3 regions of the Psychromonas sp. KJ10-2 genome follow, and region 1 is predicted to be linked to each of the others. Evidence: predicted binding sites of a transcription regulator. Region 1 holds the regulator's gene; each other region holds the start of a gene.

Region 1 (7,848 bases):
ACAACACTAGAAGCTGAGCGTTCAATTGCACTACAAGACTTCGATTTAATTATCGTTGATGCACTATTACCTGATTACTCTGGTCTTGAATTAATTAAAGCAATTCGTACTGGACAAACTTCTGCAGCTGCAGACATCAGTATCTTAAACTCTCATCACGATGTACAACGTGAACTATTAGGCCTAAACAGCTTATTAGATGTACAAGGTTTATTATTAAAACCATTTGAGTCAAAACCGTTTGAAACAGATGTTAATGGTAGCAAGCAAATCAAATGTACTACTAAAACCACAAGCAGCTTATGAATTAGTACCAACTAATGTTGTATCTGCGGATTTTAAGGTAGCAGTTAACAGTTAATTTTACTGCTTACATTTAAAACCATAAAAACCCTTACTCACCAAGTAAGGGTTTTTTTATCCCTTGAATTTATAATACTCGATTATATTATACCAATTGTATTAAATAACTGATTCTAAATTTTGCGCCGGAAAAATGGCTTAGTTTGAGGCGTAAGTTGATGTAAATGGTTGTTCCCTATACGAAACTTACAACGAAAAAATAAGTTGTTTTAACAAGTAAAATAGATCAGTTACTTACTATGATTGGTATTAATGGTGTGATTGCTAATATATCAATTACATTTAAGAAGTGATTGGTATTATACTCCTGTCCATATTTTTAAGCATAGAGACAACAAGATGGAATTCGATTTCAAAAAAGACTACTTTAGCGATAAAGCAACGGTCAAGCTATCAATGGGACATGAAGCTTTTGGTACTTGGTTAGAGCAGGAAGGGCAGAAAAAACAGTGGGTAGAAGCTCTCTTAGTCGCGATCTCGGATTTACAGCTGCGAGAAATAACAGAATATAAATTAATTGGTGATGAGTTTGCGCTTTACCTCACCACAGAAGAAGCGAGTATTACCAACCATAGTTTACATATGGCAGGGTCTGACTTAGATGAAGCCAATGATTTGAATTTTTATGATCAAGAGATCGAAGCTGAGTGTGGTTTAGAGGACTTTACGAATCTAATTGAGTCCTGGTTAGAATTTATTTAATAATTTTGCAATGAACCATAACGACTACATATGAGTCGTTATGGGATTCATCATTTAATGGCGTAATACTAGGGTAGCCATACCTAAGAATGAAAATAGACCAATCACATCGGTTACAGTGGTTAATGCCATACCACCGGCCAAAGCGGGGTCTATTTTATATTTATGCATTAACAATGGAATACAAACTCCAGCGATACCTGCAATGGACAGGTTAATAAACATTGCTCCAGCAATAATATAACCGACCTGCATATCACCTTTCCAAAGCACTACGGCAGTGGCTACTAGAATTGCCCAAATCATACCGTTCAATAAACCGATCGCTGCTTCTTTACCAATTAACCATCGTGTATTGCTACCACTAATATGCCCAACAGCAATACCGCGAATAACCAAGGCTAAGGTTTGGTTACCAGCGATGCCTCCCATGCTTGGCACGATTGTCATCAATACGGCCAATGTGGCGACTTGCTCTAAGGTTGCTTCAAACATATTTGAAACAGAGGCTGCGATAAACGCGGCCATCAAATTTACTGATAACCAAACAGTACGACGTTTGGCACTGGGTAAGATAGGTGCAAAGGTATCTTCATCATCATCCATACCGGCCATACCCATCATCGAGTGTTCGGCATTTTCTCGGATAATATCAACAATATCATCGATAGTAATACGGCCGAGTAGTTGCCGGTCGTCATCAATCACTGGTGCGGAGATCCAATCATGTCGTTCAAACAGTTTAGCTATCTCATTCTCTTCCATTAATGCTTGAAGTGGCTCGGTATCATGATTCATGACATCGCCAATAATAGAAGTGGGTTCCTCTGTGAGTAATGTAGATAATGACACATCGCCTAATAGCTTGTTGTCGGTATCCACTACATATAAAGCATCGGTTGTATCAGGTAGTGAGCCTTTCAAACGTAAATAGCGCAATACCACTTCAATAGTCACGTCTGGACGGACTGTAGTGGTGTCTGTATTCATGATTGAACCGGCAGTATCTTCTGGATACGCTAAGGCCAGTTCGACACGTTGTCTATCTTGTGTGTCCATTTGCTCCAAAACAGCACGGTAAACGCTATCTGGGATACCACGCAGGACATAGGCTAGGCCATCGGTTTCCATGCCTTCTGTTGCGGCTACGAGGTTATCCGTGCCCATCAGGTTGATGATGCCATCTTTAGCATCTTCATTTAGCTCTTCTAGGATCTCACCATGTTGGTCATGGTCAGTGAGATTCCAAAGTACTTTACGGTAAGCAGGTGGCGAGGACTCTAAGAGAAAGGCAACATCGCAGGCAGGCATTTTATCTAAAATACTGCGTGCTAAAACAAACATACCACTTTCAAGGGCTTTTTTTACTTCTTGAAGTCGCAGCTGGGTATTATCGACTTTAGTGTTTTCCAGCATACTAACTCCTATAATTATTCTTCTTCTAAAAATTTATTTTCGATCAGTTCGGTAACGGCTAGCATCGCCTCTTCTGCTTGTGCGCCTTGCGCTTCGATCTCTATCTCTTGACCAAAACAGGTTTCCAGCACTAATAAGCCTAAAACACTGCCTGCATCGGCTTTTTTATCATTGTGTGTGATGGTGATTTGAGCATCAAAAGCATTGACAAGTTCAACTAATTTGATGGTAGCGCGTGTATGTAAGCCTAATTTATTTTTTATTGTAATTGTTTGCTTAATGATATCCAACCGGAACTACTCCTTTAAACATTTATGTTCTATTTGTACTTGGTATTTGTGCTTAAAGCGCGCGGCAATTTGCTCCGTAACATATACAGATCGATGTTTGCCACCGGTGCAGCCAATAGCAATGGTGACATAATTACGGTTATTTTGCTCTAAGTGAGGTAACCAATTTAAAAATAGGTTTTCGATATTAATAATGGTTTCTTTGACTAATGGAAAAGCGCTTAAATAATCTTGAATGACCTTATCTTTACCCGTGTATACCTTTAACTCTTTTTCCCAGTAAGGATTGGGTAGGAAGCGTACATCAAACATATAATCAGCATCTTCAGGGTGTGTATATTTATAACCAAAGGATTGAAAAATGATGAGGAGATTACTTTTTGTTGAACCTTGTAAATAGACTTTTAGGTGCTCATTTAAATTATGTATCGACAGAGAAGTGGTATCAACTGAGAAGGCCGCCATCGATTTTAATGGTGCCAAAATCTTATTTTCCAACTCTAATGCTTGAGATAAAGAGTACTTTTGCTTGGAAAGAGGGTGTAAGCGGCGCGTTTCACTATAACGTCTAATTAACTCACTGGTTAATGCATCGATATAGATAATTTCTAATTCAACTTTGCCTTGCAATGAAATGATCAGATCTTCTATCTGCTCAACTTCCCTTGGCATATTACGCACATCAAGGGTAACAGCAACTTTATTGTCCTTAGGATCTAAAGTATCAATTAGTTGCTCAAGTAATTGGTAGGGCACACCGTCGATACAGTTGTAACCTAGGTCTTCGAGAACATGAAGTGCAATTGTTTTTCCTGAGCCAGAGCGACCACTTATAACAATTAATTTCATATTTTCACCTTTTACTTTATAGCGTTAGTAATTCAAATAACTCTGTTGCGTTGTCTGCGCTGCGTAATTGACGCAAGAATTGTTTGTCCAATAACTTTTGACTTATCTCTGATAGTGCAGAAAGATATTGTTTGCAAAGGTCTTCCGGCACAAAAATAGCGAATAGTATATCCACTTTATTACCGTCGTATGAATCATAATCGATACCTGTTTCACATTGCAAAAAGACAGCTGTAGCGGGTAGCTCACTAGAAATTTTGACATGTGGAATAGCAATCCCAGATCCAACACCTGTTGACCCAATTTTCTCTCGTGCAATTAAGCTTTCGAATAGTTCATGGGCATCTAAATCGAGTTCTTTTGCTGCGATAAGGCTGATTTTTTCTAGTGCGCCTTTTTTGCTTGTGCAAGCTGTTTTACAGAATACTGATTGTTGATTTAATAGAGTAGATATTTTCATAATAATAGTTAACTGTATTTAATGGACGCGCGAGTTTATCAGGTTCGCATTAAATGACTATAGTTAATCCTTATTTATTTGCATTACTTCTTGGTTCAAAGTAATTGTTTACGTTGATTAGAAGGTGGAATTCCTAAGGATTCACGATATTTAGCAATAGTACGTCTAGCTACCTTGATCCCTTTTTCTTCTAATAACTGGGTGATTTTATTGTCGCTTAAGGGTTTTGTGGTGATTTCTGCAGAGACCAATTTTTTAATTAAAGCACGTATAGCGGTTGATGAGCATTCGCCGCCCCCATTGGTTGCTACATGGCTAGAGAAGAAAAACTTCAACTCATAAATACCACGAGGAGTATGCATAAATTTTTGAGTCGTAACACGTGAAATGGTCGACTCATGCATTTCTACTTCGAAGGCAACGTCATTAAGTACCATGGGTTTCATAGACTCATCGCCATATTCAAAGAAGGCCTGTTGTTGTTGCACAATACAGTTAGCTACCTTTAATAAGGTTTCATTGCGGTTTTCTAAGCTTTTAATAAACCATTTTGCTTCTTGTAAATGACCCTTTATAAATTGTGAATCATTTTTACTGATATTACCCGTACACATACTTGCGTATTGTTGGTTAATCGATAAATTCGGGTCACAATCTTGATTAAGGGAAACACGCCATTGCCCATTAATTTTTTTAACGTAAACGTCTGGCACGATATATTGCGTTTCACTGGTTTCTACACGATTACCAGGGCGTGGCTCTAAACTTTGAATTAAACGCATTATCTCAGCTAATTGAGATTCTTTTAACTTACTTTTTCTTGCCAGTGTGCGGTAATCTCTGTTTCCAAGTAGATCCATATACTGTTCCAGTATTTGGATAGCTTCATCACGCCAAGGTGTTGTTTCTGAAAGTTGACGTAATTGTATTTGTAAACATTCTTGAGTGGTGCGCGCCGCAACACCTAATGGGTCAAAATGTTGAATGCGTTTTAGTACCACTTCCACTTCATCCAACTCTAATTCTTCTAAGTCAGTTTGTAGGCTTTCTAATATGCTTTCACAGTCTGTGGTGAGATAACCTGATTCATCAATGGAATCGATGATCGCCATCGCGATAATTTGGTCTGTTTCAGTAAAAGGGGTAAGTTGCATTTGCCATAATAGATGGTCTTGTAATGAGGTAGATGATTCACCTTGATATAAAGTGTTCTCACCTTCATAGGCTACTGCATTAGAGCTAGTACCAGTGATCGGCGTTGAGTTGTATGATTCTTCCCACTCTTTTTCTGCAGGTAGGTCATCGGAGAACTCTTGCTGAGTAATCGCTTCAGTGGTATCTAATGCGCTGCTATCTGCTTCTTTAACAGTATCTTCAGATCCTGTTTGGTCGTCTTGTTCAAGAAGAGGGTTAGAGTCCAAAGCGTTTTGGATCTCCTGTTGCAGATCTAATGTTGAAAGCTGCAATAGTTTTATTGCTTGTTGTAATTGAGGGGTCATCGCTAATTGCTGACCCATTTTCAATTGTAAACCCTGTTTCATCAAAACATATCTTCCTGAACGTATGGCAATTATTTAAAGTTTAAACTCTTCACCTAGATAAACGCGTTTCACATGATCATTTGCCAGAATCTCATCCTGTGTACCCACAGCAATAATTTCTCCGTGGCTTACTATATAGGAATGTTCACAAACATCTAACGTTTCTCTAACATTATGGTCGGTGATTAATACACCTAAGCCACGATCACGTAATTGTTGAATAATATTTTTTATATCAATTACCGAAATCGGGTCAACACCAGCGAAAGGTTCATCAAGTAGAATAAATTTTGGTTCTGTGGCTAGTGCGCGTGCAATCTCTACACGACGGCGCTCTCCACCCGATAAACTCATCCCTTTATTATCACGAATATGAGTAATATGAAACTCTTCTAAAAGAGTGTTCAGTTTCTCTTCGCGTTGTTTTTGTGTCAATTCTTTACGGGTCTGTAAAATACCCATGATATTTTCTGTTACCGTTAAACGTCTAAAAATGGACGCTTCTTGTGGTAAATAACCAATGCCTTTTTGTGCTCGAATATGCATCGGGTTGCTAGAGATATCTTCATCATCAATAACAATGGTGCCTTGATCTTGTTTAACCAAACCAACCACCATATAAAAAGAGGTGGTTTTACCAGCACCATTAGGGCCAAGTAACCCTACAATTTCGCCGGTTTTGACTGTAAGACCAACACCATTTACTACGGTACGCCCTTTATAGCTCTTAACTAAGCCTGTTGCGCATAACTCTGCCATATTAATTAACCGCCTGTATTTGAGGTTGAGTCACTGTTTTTATCTTTTTCAAATTGCGAAGGCAAAAAGATGGTTTTTACGCGCTCTTTAGTATTCTGATCGGTGCTTACATTAAGTTCTTGAGTGGCTAAGAAGTATTCTATTTCAGCACCATTTACTTGGCTATCTAATTGTTTTACTTGTGCATTATCGGTTAATGTTATCTTACCTGCTGCTACATCATAGGTAATTTTATTCGCCTCTGCATCTAATGGTTTACCATCGTCTTGTATTTGATGGAAAACGGAGGTTTTACCTTCTGCAATCATCAATTCATGATTAGGTTTTTCACCTCGAATAACCGTCAATTTATCAGCTGTGATCTTAATCGAACCTTGAGTTAATAAAACTTCATCAGTGAAAGTGATCGTGTTGGTTTTTAAGCTAGCATGTTGCTTTACTGAAGAAACATGAATAGGTTGGTTATAATCAGACTCTAATGCAATCACATTGGCATTAAACAATGAAATGCTTAGTAAGCATGCTAATTTATTTAGGTTCATTAAAGTACACCGCTTTTATATTCGAATTAAGTTTCATCTCTTCGCCTTCTATCGACGCCCACATACCAACACCTTCATGTTTCAGTTGTGGTCCTGTCCAAGTCACTTTTAAGTCACTGGTGATCACTTTAGTATCCAGCATTATTGTTGCTTGTGCAGTGGACATCGTCTGCACTATTTGATCTTCTGTTAGGTTCTTAATAAACACATTGCCTGATAATAATAGGTTATTTTTTTCTTTTAATGTGCCTTTGATACTGGTGAGTTGCCAAATAGTGACCACACCCGTCTCTTTGTCTTTATGGTAGATGACTACTTTAGGATGTTCAAACAAGGTTGAATCATCTTCTGGGTAGTTAGTGGCTTTATCAGCAAAGACGCGATAATCATTAAAACCAGTTTGGTCATAATGATTACTCTGTAAGTCATCTGCTATATAACTTGGGTGATGATCTGGTAACGCAGGGTATTCAGTGTCCGTTGTAAAGTAGACCCAAACCGCACAGGCGATAAACAGGACAATAAAAGGGATGCTCTGTCGTTTGTTCATTTATTCGCTTTTACCTTGTGTCATAGCAAGTTGTCCATGACATTGTAAAAATAGATCGCACACTTCACGCACTGCGCCAAATCCACCTTTTACTGTAGTGATTAAATCTGCTTTTTGTAGCACCAGAGGATGGGCATCATTGACCGCAATACCTAAGCCAGATAATTGCATCACCGGCAGATCAACCACATCATCACCGATATAAGCTGTTTGCTCTGGCGTTAAATCTAATTGCGCCAATAGTGTTTTGTACACGGTAAGTTTATCGTCTTTACCTTGAAAAATATGTTGTACACCTAAGGCAGACATTCTATTACTGACAATGTTCGATTGACGACCTGTAATAATCGCGACTTCAATACCTTGTTTCATAATC
Region 2 (7,848 bases), 120 kb from region 1:
TAAATAAGCCAGCGACTTCACCACCGAGTTGATTACCATTAATCACCGCGGCCTTACCGTTAAATTGTAACGCTAACTGTTTACGAGCAGGGTCAGGATCTCCATCAACGGCTATAACCTGTTGAGCATTTTGCCCCATAACTAAACCTTGGCCACTACCAATATAAACATTGACCATATGATTATCTGTTGCCACTACAGAAGTATTAACATATTTACTGAGTTCAGTGATGGCTAAGTTACGCTTATCTAATAAGTCATTGGCGCCTGTTCCATTACCCGGCCCACCAACAGAAGCAATTTGATCATTTAAACTGGCAATACTTTCTGCTAATTCAGTCATCACCGATGCTGAATTATCAATATCAGCGTTAATGCCTTTATATTGGTTATCTAAATGTTTGTATAATGTGTTGTACTGGTTAACCATGCTGCCAGCATCTTCTAAAAATACCGTACGCGCTTCTAATAAGTTAGGGTTATCAGCAACATTCGATAAAGACGAAAACATATTAATCACAGGCGCTGTCACAGATGTACTTTCATTGGATAACAAGGTATCCATTTGATTCGCCTGAGTGTACTTTTCTTGATAATAAGCATGATTGGATGTATTGATCATATTCTCGGCAAAAGCAAACTGGTCATAAGCACGGTCAATGCTGCTCACCATGGCACCAGTACCAACAAAATGAGAGCTTAGACGTTGCGCACCAGTGGCACTGACATCAACATTTTGACGCGAGTAGCCTTCAGTGCTGACATTACTGATATTATGACTGGTTGTGGCTAAGTTAGCTTGAGAGGTATAAACCCCTGATAGTCCAATTTGTAATAGATCAGCCATTGTTTTCTCCTGCAACAACAGCTTTGAAGCTATCGCTATTCATAATTTTCTGCACTTTCTCTGCATATTGAGGGTCCGTTGCATAACCTGCATCTTGTAACTCTTCAATATAACGATTTGGATTACCACCCTGCTGCAGTGCCTGCTCATAACGTTTATTATTTTTAATAAAATCGGTGTAATCATTAAAGCTTTCTTGAATGCCTTGATAAACACGGAAGTTAGAACGACGTTTAATACCGATTCCATTTTCTACTTCCAGACTATTCTTATTAACGCTATCACCTTGCCAACCACCATGAGATTTAATATTAAACAGGTTAAAGCTGCTTTCTTGTCCAGGTGTTTGCAAAATTTTCTTACCCCATCCAGTCTCTAATGCTGACTGTGCCACTAAAACCTCAGGTGAAACCCCCAATGCTTTTGCCGCTTTTTTCGCGTAAGGCAATAACGACTCAATAAACGATGAAGGTGAGCTAAAATCAGCATCCGACTTCGCTTTAGGTTTATTTACTAGCTCAGGACTTTGTGCCTGCTCAGATAGCTGGTTCTGCGTTGTACTATCATTAATTCTAGTTATTGATAATTCTCTTAATTGATCCGGCTTATTAAACTGAATATTAGCGGGTGCTGGGTTCAGCTCATGCATAGTTACCGTCTGCGCTTGATTAGGCATCGCTAATTTATCTTGCTCTACAGATTGCAAACGCGCCATTGAACTAGGGTCTAGTTGTCTGACTAAGGCATCCGCTAACCCTAAGGTGCCGTGTCGACTGATATCTACCGCTAGCTGCTTATCTTGCATGTCCGTGTAAAATTTAGTTTGTTGATTGTTAAATGGACTGTCTGCTTCAAAAGCTTCATTAGCTTTACGCATTGATTTGATCAGCATGCTCGCAAACATCGACTCGAATTGATTCGCCACTTCACGAATCGTTTCTTTATCGTTGGTTTTGGTTTTTTGACGCAACTGCTCTAACCCTTGTAAATCAAAGTAATTGCTTGCTTGCGTGACTGTTTGAGTGCTCATCCATCAACCCCATTTATACTGTAGTATTAATAAAGCAAAAAAAATGCCACTTATTTATTTTTATTAAATAAGTGGCATTTACTAATTAATCATCAAGGCAGGTGTAGTTTTTTAAGCAAAGCCCGTTTGCATCAAGTAGAATGCCTGCGGATTTTGACCCTACCACAAAGGAATAATTATGCTTAACCCTGTTTTACTGGCGGTATGTATCATGCTCATACTGTCAATGATGCGTATTAATGTTGTTATTGCGCTAACATTAAGTGCATTAGTTGGCGGTTTAACCGCTGGTTTATCTTTACCTGATACCATTTCAGCTTTTGAAAGTGGCTTAGGTGGCGGCGCAACCATAGCGTTAAGTTATGCGATGCTTGGTGCTTTTGCCGTTGCTATCTCTAAGTCAGGTATTACTGACCTATTATCACAGGCAATCATTAAACGATTGAATGCACAACAAGCTCAAAACACCTCACAATTTATTAAATATGGTGTGTTTTCAGTTATCTTATTGATGACCATCTCTTCACAAAATATTGTGCCAGTACATATCGCATTTATTCCTATTTTAATTCCACCCTTATTAGGTGTGTTTAACCGCTTACGTGTTGATAGACGTTTAACAGCCTGCATCTTAACCTTCGGCTTAGTGACACCTTATATGGTATTACCTGTTGGTTTTGGTGGTATTTTCTTAAATAACATCCTGCTAAAAAACTTGCATGATAACGGTTTAGATGTGACTGCGAGCCAAGTACCGACGGCTATGATCCTGCCTGCATTAGGTATGGTCACAGGTTTGCTTATTGCTATTTTTATCAGTTACCGTAAACCACGCGAATACCAAGATATCACCGAAACAAACACGACAACTGAATTCAAAACACTTAACAAACGTCATATTATTGTCGCGTTAGTTGCCATTGTTGCGACATTAACCGTGCAATTAATGACAGGCTCTATGATTGTAGGTTCATTGGCTGGTTTCAGTGTATTTACCTTTGGTGGTGTGATTGCATGGAAAGAGACACACGATGTATTCACCAAAGGTGTTCATATGATGGCGATGATCGGTTTCATTATGATTGCAGCTGCAGGTTTTGCAGCGGTAATGAAAGCAACGGGCAGTGTTGATACCTTAGTTTCTGCATTATCATCAGGCATTGGTGATAACAAAGCATTAGCCGCATTGTTAATGTTAGTGATTGGTTTATTAGTGACAATGGGGATAGGCTCTTCATTCTCAACGATTCCAATTATTGCCACCATCTATGTTCCATTAGCCATTGCTTTTGGTTTCTCTCCAATGGCAATTATTGCCTTAGTGGGTACGGCGGCAGCATTAGGTGATGCAGGTTCTCCAGCATCTGACTCAACATTAGGTCCAACATCAGGTCTTAATGCAGATGGTCAACACGATCACATTAGAGATACAGTGATCCCAACTTTCTTACATTACAATATTCCTGTTATCACCTTTGGTTGGATAGCAGCAATGACTTTGTAATTAATAAGTTAAGCTACAAATAAAAAAAGGAAAGCATCTGCTTTCCTTTTTAGTTTGTTCTACTTGATGATAGGACTATTATACCAATTAGATTATAATCAACTCACCTTCTAATGCACCCGCTTGCTTCAATGCTTCTAATATTGCCATCAAATCACCAGGAGCAAGGCCGACCTCATTAACCGCTCTTACTAGATCATTAAGGTTTACACCAGGGTCAAATCTAAACATACGACTGTCTGCTTGTGTCACATCAATAGTACTATTATCAATCACTTCCGTATTACCATTTGCAAATGCATTAGGCTGAGAAACGGTTTTATTTTCACTGATTGTCACACTAATACCACCATGGGTAATAGCCGTTGGTAATAGCTTCACATCTTGACCAATAACAATCGTACCAGTACGTGAGTTAACAATAATTTTTGCACTTGAACGCGCAGGTTCAAACTCTAAATTCTCTAAGGTTGATAAGTATGAAACTCGTTGTGAGACATCACGAGGTGCTAATACTTGTACTGATGTTGCATCCAACATACTGGCTGTATGAGGGCCCACTAAATTATTGATTGTATCAGCCATTTTTTTAGCCGTGGTAAAGTCTGCTTTATGCAAGTTAAAGGTAATAGTGTCGCCCTGAGCAAAAGGTGATAACACCTCTCTTTCCACAATCGCACCATTCGAAATACGACCAACTGTCGGAGTATTGATAACCACTTTAGAGCCATCGGCACCTTCTGCACCTAGGCCACCTACCACTAAACTACCTTGAGCTAAGGCGTAAACTTTACCATCAACCCCTTTCAAAAAGGTTTGAAGTAACTCACCACCACGTAAACTTTTTGCTTCACCAATCGCGGAAACTGTAATATCAATAGTTTGCCCCGGTTTAGTAAAAGGTTTCAACTCTGCAGTAATGGCTACCGGTGCGACATTTTTTATTTTTAATGTTTCACCGGGCGGCACGTTAATACCAAAATTACGTAACATGGTAGAAAAGGCTTGCTCTGTAAATGCACTACTCTTTTCACCTGTTCCAGGAAGACCAACCACCAGCCCATAACCGACCAATTGGTTACTACGAACCCCTTGCACGCTGGCAATATCTTTAATTCTTGCTGCATCCGCAATATTAGTAAATAACATTAAGCTAAATACTAAGCAGGTATTAAGCAGCAACTTGATTTTTTTCGATATAGTAAATGACATATTCTTCTCCAGAGCATCAACCACCAAGGTGATACTCTTGTTATAACTGTTGGCTAATGTAAGACAACATTTCATCAACGGCCGAAACCACTTTCGAGTTCATTTCATAAACACGTTGGCTTTCAATTAGGTTAACTAATTCTTCGGTCACATTTACGTTAGACGTTTCCAACATACCTTGACGAATAAAACCTAAACCATCAGCACCTGGTACACCTTCAATGGGTGCGCCCGATGCGCCTGTTTCTGCATATAGGTTTTCACCTAATGGCTCTAACCCTGACGCATTAATAAATGCATTCACATTTAATTGCCCAACGACTTGGTTAGCCGCTTGACCAGCAATACTTACCGATACCTCACCTTGAGCACCAATACTAATTGATTGAGCATCATCGGGAATTTGTACCTGTGGTACTAACGGGTAACCTGAACCAGGCGTAACCATCACACCTTCTTCATTAAGCATAAATTGACCATTACGAGTGAAGGCTGAACTACCATCTGGCATTTCGATTTCAAAAAAGCCTTTACCATCAACCATCACATCTAATGAGTTGTTAGTGGTTAATGCATTACCCTGTGAAAAGTTCTTTTGTACCGCCACAACTTTGGCACCAGAGCCCACCATCAACCCCGAAGGGAGTTTAGTATCCTGTGTTGCATTCGCCCCAGGTTGATTAACATTTTGATACAGTAGATCTTCAAAAATAGCGCGACTTTTCTTAAAACCAACGGTACTCGCATTGGCTAAGTTATTTGAAATGGTGGCGACGTTAGTTTGCTGTGCATCTAACCCTGTTTTACTAATCCATAAAGCGGAATGCATACACTTCTCCTTAAACTTTTAATTTATAATCAATGATTTAAACGATTTTCAATAGAGATTCAGAACTTTGATCTATCTCTTCCGCTTTTTTCATCATCTTGACCTGCATTTCAAAATTACGCTGCAGGTTGATTAAACTCGTCAACTCACCGCTTAAATTTACGTTTGAGGCTTCTAACGCGCCGCTGGCAACAACGACCTCATTAGAGACTTCAGCTTGTTGTCCATCTATACGTCGAAAATAACCATCTTCTCCACGCATTAAATCTTGAATATTAGGGTTCACTAACTTTAACTGTGCAACTTCTTCCATGCCGTCAGCAGGTGCACCTTCTGGACGAACCTCAATCACACCATCCTGACGAATAGAAAATTTTTCAATGGGCATAGGAACAAAAATACTATTACCAGCACTGTCTAATACCTCTTGACCATTTGCATCGATTAAAAAGCCATCGGCAGTAATATTAAAATCACCGCTACGCGTTAACCCTTCATCACCGGCTTCTGATTGCACCACAAACCAGCCTTCACCTTCTACGGCAACATCTAACTCTCGACCGGTGGCATGAACAATACCGCTGTCAAAATTTTGTCCTGGTGATTCAGCTAAAGAAAACACACGCGTTGGTAAACCATCACCATGAACCTGCATACTGCGAGCTTGCTCAAAACTGGCTTTAAAGCCAGTTTTACTAGCGTTAGCTAGATTATTACTGTGGATCGCTAAGGCATTCATGTTCTCTTTAGCGCCAGACATTGATACATAAAGAAAATTATCCATTTTGAGTTCCTTAGCAATTGATAGATAAATAACGGTTAACAGCTGTCTTCACTATATTGATAAATATATAATTGCAAACATTGTGCCAACAAAATATTCAGGACAAATAAAAGAGGAGATAGGTAAGAAGGTAAAACAAAAACGCACCCAATCGGGTGCGTTTCAATAGAGGTAAAAATATGCGATTAACGAATTTGTAAAATTGTCTCTTGTAATGAAGAGTTAATTTCTAATGAACGCGAGTTCGCTTGGAAGTTACGCTGTGCGCTAATTAAGTCAACTAACTCAGTGGTCAAATCAACGTTAGACTGCTCTAGTGCACCAGAACTAATATTACCAAAGGTACCTGAACCTGCTTCACCTGTTAGTGGTCCCCCAGAGCTTTGTGATTCCGTCCAGTTTGACCCAGTTTGTGATAAACCTTGCTCGTTTCTAAAACGTACCATGGCCACTCGAGCTAATGGATCCGATGTACCATTACTGTAAGACACCTGCACTAAACCGTCAGAGCCAATTTCAATACCAGTTAAACGCCCTACTGTTAAACCATTTTGCTCTAAACCAGTTACTTGGAAAGCAGAGGCAAACTGAGTTGGTTCTTCAAAATCAATAGTAATCGCCTGTGTACCATCAGCACCTGCAGATAACACATCAGCACCATCAGTACCTAAACTTTCAAACGTTAATACTTCCGGGCTGGTATTAATGTATTCACCATTTTCATCAAAGTTAAGCACCACACCATTATGTACTTCACCGTCAGAACCAGTGTAACTTGCCGGAGAACCAATCGCGTCGTCAAATGCACCATCACCATTTGCATCTTGGAAATAGTTTGCCGCCTCTGTGCTGTCTACAGGTTTGTTATCAACCGTAACAAAAGAGACCCATTGGTTCGTACCATCAGCAGAGCCATTTTCAGGTTTCACATAATAAGTATTTAAAATATGTGGTTCACCTAAAGAATCATAAATAGTTACAGAGGTTGCATTGTTATAAGTATCTGGATTTGAAGGATCAAAATCAGCAAGTGGTTTTTCTTCATCTCCAGCAGGTAAGTTAAGACCAATACTGACCGCATCAGTTTTAACCGAGGTCCCCGCAGTTTCTGGAATTTTAATCGGTTGCGTAGTTGCAAGGCTCAATGAAGATGAACTACCGTCAGGGTTAACAGGGAATGCTTGTAAATAGTTACCACTGTTATCAACGATGTAGTTTTCTGAGTTTAATTTAAAGGTACCAGAACGTGTATAGTTGGTATTATTATCTTCAAGGCCTGGAGAAGTGGCAAAAAACCACTCCCTGTGATCGCTAAATCTAATGGATTATCAGTAAACTTTAAGCTACCTTGGTGGAATTGTTGTGCAACAGCAGAGACAGCAGCACCATCACCGACTTTAGTTGCGCTGTTTGAGAATAGTGAGTTAGCATAAACACTATCGAATTCAGCACGAGACTCTTTAAAACCAACGGTACTTACGTTAGAGATATTGTTTGCAGTTGCATCTAAATCTGTTTGTGCAGCTGAAATTCCGCTTAATGCTATATTAAATGACATAGTAATTTCCTTTAATTATATATTTTCAGCAACTTCAATTGCTTCGTCCAGTTCGATACCGCCTAACCCTTTCAGGTTTAAATA
Region 3 (7,848 bases), 310 kb from region 1:
CTTGCAGATACAACTACTGTTGGTGGTACAACTTCTGGGTATTCACTGACTGGTAATTGGAATAATGAAATCCCACCAGCAATCAAGATCACCAGCGATAACATCGCCGCAAAAATGGGGCGCTGAATAAAGAAATGAGAAAACTTCATTACAGTTCCTTAGTGCTTGCTGTCAGTGACTCATCTAATGAAGACAGTGTGAAAGTAATGTCACTGCTATCGATAGTCACTAAATTAGGTTTTATTCGCATACCTGGACCAACACGAGCTGGACCATTCACTGCAATCGTATCTGATGCAGTTAGACCTGATGTGATCACACGTAACTTACCGTAACGGTCACCTACTTCTACTTGCTTGTATTGCAGTACGTTATCTTCACCGACGATCAATACAAAACGGTTGTTTAAGTCAGTACCAATCGCACGATCTGGGATTACAACTTGTTCAGTAATATCATTGGCCGCTAATCTAATACGTGCAAATGATCCCGCGCGTAAGCTTTCGTCTTGTGCTTCAAACACAGCTCGAACACGCAAAGTACCGGTTGCAGCATTGATTCGGTTATCGATAAAGTTGATATAACCTCGGTATGGGAAATCTTTTTGACCTACCTTTTGCATCACTACTTTTTGCTTACTAGCGGCAGTCACGTCATTAAATGAGCTGTTCCAAGTACGCTCATCAACATCAAAGTAACCATACATACTCTTATTTGACACGATTGAAGTTAACACCGTTTGCCCTGCAAGAATGTTATTACCTCTAGTCACATTAGTACGTGAGAATCACTCCATCAATCGGAGAGCGAATAGTCGCAAAGTCTAAATCAAGCTGAGCAGCCACTAATTGTGCTTTTAATGCCGCCAATTGTGCTTCACCTTGTGTTAAAGCAGATGCGCGAGATTCAGCTAACTCTGTAGAAATAGCTTTTTTCTTGATCAAACGAGATGCACGTTGTGCTTCGCTACGCACTTGTTGTAATGACGCTTCAGAACTCTGTACTTGTGCTTTTAAACCGGCAACAACCGCAGCAAATGGGCGGTCATCGATTTTAAATAACAGATCGCCCTGTTCCACATGGTCACCTTCATGGAAAGAGACTTGCTCTATCACACCAGAAACTCGTGGCATCAATGATACCTGCTCAGGAGCCTCCAAACGTGTGGTATAGGTATACCACTTTTGCACGGGCTTAACTAACACCTGAGCCACATCAATTGGCTGAAGTGGGTGTTGAGTTGCTGCTTGGCTAGGTGTTTCTCCACAGCCGATTAAAGTAAGAGTGGTAACAGCCATCATTGCTGTCATGAAATATTTGCGCATAGCGATGCTCCTTTTCTGATGGTGGCATAATACGGAATAAATTAGTGCACAAAAAGCATCGTTTTTTAAATTCATTAGTGCCAAAATAGCAACAATAAACATTCAGGAGTACCATATGGATACCACTAGCCGCCTTTTAATTTTCCTCGAAGTAGTAGAACAGGGCTCATTTGCCAAAGCAGCAGAAGTCCGAAATATAGATCGCTCGGTGATATCTAAACAAATTAGTCGTTTAGAAGATGAACTAGGCGTTCGCTTATTGAATCGCTCAACCCGTTCATTTTCGTTAACCGCCGCGGGCGCAGAGATGACCAAAAAAGCGGTAGAAATACGCGAACTATTGGGTGAAACACTTCGTTTAGCTGAAAACTTCCACCAAGAGCCACGCGGCATCTTAAAAATCACTAGCTCCTCTATTATTGGCCGACGTTATTTACAACCTGTTATCAATGATTTTCAAAAACGTTTTCCACAGGTTGAAGTGGAATTACGTTTAGATGACCGCGTAGTAGATATTATTTCAGAAGGTTTCGATTTAGCCTTTCGTATCGGCAAACCTAAAGACTCTTCATTAATTTCTCGACCACTCGCGCGAAACCGCTTATTAATCCTAGCCGCACCAGAATTTATTAAACATTACGGCTTACCAGAGAAAATCGAAGACTTGCTTAACTTACCCGCTGCTAGTTTTGCTAACGCAACCATTCGAGTCGGAGAAATTAAATATATTGATGGAAATGGGGTTGCTCAGGAACAAAAAATAAATAGTATTTTTCGCAGTAACGATCCTGAAACATTACTAATGAAAGTACTCTCAGGCAGTGCTTATTCGATTACCCTGAGCGTTTATGATTAATGATGAAATCAAGGAGGGTTTATTGATTCCTCTCTTACCTGACTTAATATTAGAAGATTACCATCCAATGTACGCCGTTTATCCACATCGAGACTTACCGGTGAGAACACGTCTATTCTTTGATGCAGTACGTGAATATATAGGTAAAGAAATCCCTATCTGGGAACAGTCGATCCCAGACTTTGATCAACTGTATCAAGCTTAAACAGTAACTATAATGCACAGTGTTCATAGGTTATGTGAGCACTAATTACCTCATTAAGTATATAAAAAACAGTAATTTATATTGAACTTTTTGCATTTCCATTAAACCTGATAACTATTACATCTAACCCTGTAAATAGTTCATACATAATCCCTTCAACATTTACACCAAAAAACAAAAAATCTTTAAAAACAACAAGATAAAAAACTGGCACACTATTCGCAATATCTCCAATACACATCAATTAAAGGAGACAAAATATGAAGCGCATGACAACTATTGCACTTTCGACTGTACTACTTACTTCATCAACACTTGCATTAGCAGGTCAGCAAGATTGGAAAGATGAATCACTTGATGCATGGATAGACGGTAAAGCTGAAACGACTTTACTACTTAATACAAACCTCAACTCTTTTGATATAGATACCGAAGTAGAAGATGGTGTAGTGACATTAACAGGTGATGTTAATAGTGGTATTGAAAAGGCCTTAGCTGGTGAATTAATCACTGGATTAGAAGGTGTTAAAAGCGTTGATAACGATTTAAACATTTTAAATGAAGATGCTGATACAGATATCGATGATAAAGCATTATCAGCATTGACCGATACCAAAATCACTACTGTTGTAAAAACACGCCTACTAATGGCAGACGATGTTAGTGCAATGGATATCGAAGTAACAACTACTGACAATGTGGTGTTGTTAGCAGGTAACGTAGACACAGAAGCTGAGCATGATTTAGCGATGAACTTAGCGCGAAATACAGACGATGTGACATCAGTTATCGATAAACTTGAAGTTACCCAATAGACTTTCAATGAGTTAACAAACTATTAACTTTTACTTAACCTTGAGTTAACCATCAACCTTATATAACTATATAACGAGGAGCTACAACATGATTCGCTGGGTATTTATATTCTTGATAATCGCTTTAATCTCAGCAGTACTGGGTTTTGGCGGCATTGCTGGCGCAGCTGCAAGTATAGCTAAAATTATATTTTATCTTTTTGCAATACTGTTTGTTGTATCAATTGTTTTTAACTTAATTAGTTCAAAGAAATAGGAAACACCATGAATAATTCAAATACATATGAATCATTCGCTGCAATCGGTGCTGCATTCATGTTACTGGGTGCATGTAGTGAAGGGCCTGCTGAAAAGACAGGTAAAAAAGTAGATAGTGCAGTAACAGATGTAACGAACAGTATTGAAGATACTTGTGAAGATGTAAAAGATTCACTGAACACAGAAGATAAAGACTGTTAATAACTGTTACTCATTAGTGGCGTACTTAAGTACGCCTACTTTTACATTGATAAACACTATTCCCCATTCATCTTTATTTAAGGAATAAACAATGAGTAATATTTTTGAAGAACTACGTGAAAGCCATGAAAAACAACGTCTATTAATGGATGCACTCACCAGCACTAAAGGTGATTCAGCAACCCGTCAGATTTTTTATGCGGATTTGAAAGAAGAATTACAACAACACGCCATTGCAGAAGAGCGCTATTTTTACGCGCCACTGATCAAAAAAGACAAAACCGTAGCGTTATCTCGACATGGTATTGCCGAACACCATTCTATTGATAAAATCATTGAGCGACTGGATAACACAGAGTTTAGTTCGCCCGCTTGGTTAACCATAATGCATTCATTACAACATAGAGTACTGCACCATTTAGAAGAGGAAGAGCATCGATTTTTCCAAATGGCTGGTAAAGTATTCACAGAAGATCAAAAGCTACATCTAGCAACCCAATATCACAAAGAGATGGTTAGCTAACCATTATTTAGGATCACAAGATTTATTATCTAACCTATCATAGATAGTGTTGATCGATTTGATATCAGGGGTTACTCATGTTTATAACTAAATATTACTTACTTGGTGTGGCAATAAGCACCACATTAGCTTGGTTGATGCCATGGCTAATTTTAAAGTTATTATTTATGTGGGTTGCCCTATCTTTAGCGATTGTTAGTTTTGCTTATCTAGTGAATTTTCCTTCTATTTTTAGAAAAAACAGCGATGGTAAAATTGTTGCCTGGATACAATGGCTGTTTATTCCTTTTATGTTAGGCATTAGAGGTTATAACGCATGGGCAAGAAAATATGATTCGGTCCCTGCAATCCAAAAAATAAGTGATGATCTATACCTTTCAAGACGCCTACTTCCCTCTGACCTCGAGTTTTTAAAATCTCAAAATATTGATTGTATTTTAGATTTAACCGCTGAATTCGCTGGGCTTGAAAGTGCGATGACAGATAAACATTTTCAATATTTAACATTGCCTGTTTTAGACCATAAAGCCCCTACCCTAAACAAATTACGCCATGCACTGTGTTGGATTGATGCACAGCGTTCTCAATCGAGATCTGTGGTTATCCATTGTGCATTAGGTCGTGGTCGATCAGTATTTGTAATGGCCGCCTACCTATTAAGTCAAGATCCAAACTTAACTGTCGATCAGGCGTTAGAGAATATCCACTCTATTCGTTCATCGGCGAATTTAAATAAACGACAATACAAAGCCTTAAACTCCGTACATGAAAAGCAAAAGTTATTGTTGCCGACACCCACCTGGATGATCGTAAACCCGGTATCAGGTTCTGGAAAATGGCGATTACATCAACAACAGTTGATCAGAGAGCTCACTAAAAAACACTGTTTAAAAATTGTAGAAACCAGCCCTGAAACTAGTGCAACAACCTTAGCAAAACAAGCTATTCAAATGGATGCGAAGGAAATTATTGTTTGTGGTGGTGATGGCACAGTCACTGAAGTAGCAGAGCAGATTATTGAAAAAGATATCGTATTAGGCATTGTTCCTTTTGGTACTGCGAATGCGTTGTGCCATGTTTTATATGGATTAGAAGCAAAATTTTCTCCCGTAGAGAGTGCTTGTAAAGCCATTTTATCAGATCAAGTGCGCAGCATTGATACCGCACGTTGTAACGATAAATTAATGTTATTAGTCATGGGTATTGGTTTCGAACAACAAATGATTGAATCAGCAAGCCGAGAAAATAAGAATCAATATGGACAAATGGCTTACTTAAGTGGATTTTTTAATGCCATCGCATCTAATAACCCACAAAAATTAACCATTAAAGTGGATGATCAACCCCTTACGAATATTGATGTACAAAGTTTAGTTGTAGCTAACATCGCTCCATTTAGCACAGTTTTAGCACATGGTGGTGATGTGCCTGAACCAGACGATGGTAAATTACATGTAACTTACCGGATTACAGAAATAGTATTTCTGAAAGAGTATTAGCACTATCTGACCTCGCTTTCTCCAGTTTAGGGATACAAGAAAAATCCACAGAGTTTGAGTATTGTGCCGGTCAACATATCCAGATTATGGCAGACCAAGTCATAGATTATGTGGTAGATGGTGAAGATTACTGTGCAGAGCAAGTGACACTGAGTATCTTACCCGCCTCTCTAAAAGTAAAAGCGATAGCTAAAACCTAATCACAAATAACTCTCGTTTTCAGTAAAATAAACTAGTGCGTTCGACTCTGTTTCCCTTCTCTATATTAATGCCATAAACAACCTATTTTGCGGGCACTATTTCACATTTTTTTATCTCTGTTAAAAATGAAAACATTATAAAATTTGACAAATTTGCTTTGCATCGCGATGATAAGGATCCCCTATCAAGAGTTGATTCGTTATCGTGAGATCAAATTAATGCAAAAATTAAGCTTATTACTAAGCATACAGAACGAATCATTACGCCAATCAATATTGAATAACAACGAGTTAAATCAATTCGATGTTACTGCATTGCCAGCACAGCAGGATTGGATATCACAACTAGCAAAAACCTGCCCTGCAGTGGCTGTGATAGGCGTTAATGAATTTAGCGAGGCAGACTATCAAGCATTATCTGCACTTGAAATATTAAATGAAATGGATCTAATTTTAATTAGCTCAGGCTTACCCAATGCCAACCTAGATAAGCTAATGCAATTGGGCGCTATTTTTCATTACCGTATGCCGCTGGATCTAGAGATATTGTCAGAGACATTACAAGATGTAAGACAATCACACCTATTAAAAAGTCCGGTAGGACAAAAAGTCGCAACCAGTGATTTAGACCAATTTGGTCAATTAATTGGTTCTTCAAGCCCGATGCACAAGCTTTATCGTGTTATTAGACGCGTGGCAAAAACCGATGCATCAGTACTCATTATTGGTGAAAGTGGGTCGGGTAAAGAATTAGTCGCACAAACTATTCATCAAGCAAGCGAACGTAGCCATCAACCTTTTGTTGCCATTAACTGTGGTGCGATCAGCCCAGACCTAATTGACAGTGAATTATTTGGTCATGATAAAGGTGCTTTTACCGGTGCTGATAAATCACACCAAGGGGTATTTAAACAAGCACAAGGTGGCACATTATTTCTTGATGAAGTGACGGAAATGCCGATCGAACATCAAGTTAAATTATTACGTGTATTAGAAACCGGTGAGTACCGTCGAGTAGGTGGGCAAAACGTGCATTTATCCGATGTACGTATAATTGCGGCAACCAATCGTGACCCACAAACCGCCATTGAAGAGCAAACTTTACGTGAAGATCTGTATTTTCGTTTAGCCCATTTCCCAATCACAGTGCCGCCTTTAAAAGAGCGTGGTTCTGATATTATTGGCTTAGCTAAACACTTTATTGCTCATCAAAATGCACAAGAGACAAAAGCTAAAACCATTTTAGATTCAGCCATTGAAAAAATTGCACACTATGAATGGCCAGGCAATGTCAGAGAATTGAAACACACCATTGAACGTGCTTTTATCCTCGCCGATGAAGTGATTAAAGCGGAGCATATTATCTCTGATACTCCCTCTTTAGAGACTCATTCATCTCATGAAGATCACGTGCCGACAGGGATCCCACTGACAGAGATTGAAAAAACAGCTATCGTTAATACGCTGGATAACAATGCGGGTAATAAAACCAAAACCGCACAAGATTTAGGGATCAGCGTAAAAACCTTGTACAACAAACTAGATAAATATGAAGTACCTTAGTCTTAAAGTTTAAGTGAGGGTTAAAGTCAAACCTGAAATCTAGTTGAGGTGATCAAAAAGACTGATCACCTCTCTTTTAAAATCAGATGAATACGGCCAAATATCTCTAACCTTTCCAACACGGTACTAACGCAGACCAATAGCGGAACACCAATCAGCATACCCATACTTCCCCATAACCAGCCCCATAAGATCAACCACATAAAGATGATTAATGGATTTAGGTTAAAGCTTTTCCCTAATAAAGTCGGTGTAAGAAATTGACTTTCCAACATATTAATAAATAGATAAATAGAAATAACAATAAAGGCATAACTCATGGAATCAAACTGTACATAGGTCACCACGGCAAAACAGATCATAGAAATTAATGGGCCTAAATAGGGTGCAAAATTCATGATGC

What was found. The regulator sigma-54, encoded in region 1, starts transcription at its own class of promoters, with help from an activator protein. The targets are predictions, from matches to a motif close to GTTGGCACGNNNNTNGNNT.
Region 2: flgJ (flagellar assembly peptidoglycan hydrolase FlgJ) is a predicted target of sigma-54. The motif match lies at 1,910-1,928, and genes of this name have one in related genera.
Region 3: ACLKL2_RS14180 (BON domain-containing protein) is a predicted target of sigma-54. The motif match lies at 2,593-2,611, and genes of this name have one in related genera.

What each region holds. Positions count from the first base shown of each region.
Region 1 is NZ_CP178827.1:3,227,940-3,235,787, forward strand. It holds gene ACLKL2_RS15745 (response regulator) at 1-306, shown strand, start outside; gene ACLKL2_RS15750 (YacL family protein) at 703-1,065, shown strand; gene mgtE (magnesium transporter) at 1,120-2,481, opposite strand; gene ACLKL2_RS15760 (HPr family phosphocarrier protein) at 2,496-2,771, opposite strand; gene rapZ (RNase adapter RapZ) at 2,778-3,620, opposite strand; gene ptsN (PTS IIA-like nitrogen regulatory protein PtsN) at 3,637-4,080, opposite strand; gene ACLKL2_RS15775 (RNA polymerase factor sigma-54) at 4,176-5,621, opposite strand; gene lptB (LPS export ABC transporter ATP-binding protein) at 5,655-6,380, opposite strand; gene lptA (lipopolysaccharide transport periplasmic protein LptA) at 6,386-6,922, opposite strand; gene lptC (LPS export ABC transporter periplasmic protein LptC) at 6,909-7,472, opposite strand; partial or broken gene kdsC (3-deoxy-manno-octulosonate-8-phosphatase KdsC) at 7,473-7,848, opposite strand, start outside.
Region 2 is NZ_CP178827.1:3,344,918-3,352,765, reverse strand. It holds gene flgK (flagellar hook-associated protein FlgK) at 1-847, opposite strand, end outside; gene flgJ (flagellar assembly peptidoglycan hydrolase FlgJ) at 840-1,877, opposite strand; gene ACLKL2_RS16370 (Na+/H+ antiporter family protein) at 2,056-3,381, shown strand; gene ACLKL2_RS16365 (flagellar basal body P-ring protein FlgI) at 3,469-4,530, opposite strand; gene flgG (flagellar basal-body rod protein FlgG) at 4,634-5,422, opposite strand; gene ACLKL2_RS16355 (flagellar basal body rod protein FlgF) at 5,460-6,206, opposite strand; partial or broken gene flgE (flagellar hook protein FlgE) at 6,392-7,764, opposite strand; gene ACLKL2_RS16345 (flagellar hook assembly protein FlgD) at 7,780-7,848, opposite strand, start outside.
Region 3 is NZ_CP178827.1:2,920,079-2,927,926, reverse strand. It holds gene ACLKL2_RS14195 (efflux RND transporter permease subunit) at 1-149, opposite strand, end outside; partial or broken gene ACLKL2_RS14190 (efflux RND transporter periplasmic adaptor subunit) at 149-1,325, opposite strand; partial or broken gene ACLKL2_RS14185 (LysR family transcriptional regulator) at 1,441-2,386, shown strand; gene ACLKL2_RS14180 (BON domain-containing protein) at 2,647-3,201, shown strand; gene ACLKL2_RS14175 (DUF1328 family protein) at 3,290-3,457, shown strand; gene ACLKL2_RS14170 (hypothetical protein) at 3,466-3,660, shown strand; gene ACLKL2_RS14165 (hemerythrin domain-containing protein) at 3,752-4,183, shown strand; gene ACLKL2_RS14160 (diacylglycerol kinase family protein) at 4,261-5,682, shown strand; gene ACLKL2_RS14155 (sigma-54 interaction domain-containing protein) at 6,102-7,445, shown strand; partial or broken gene ACLKL2_RS14150 (AI-2E family transporter) at 7,511-7,848, opposite strand, start outside.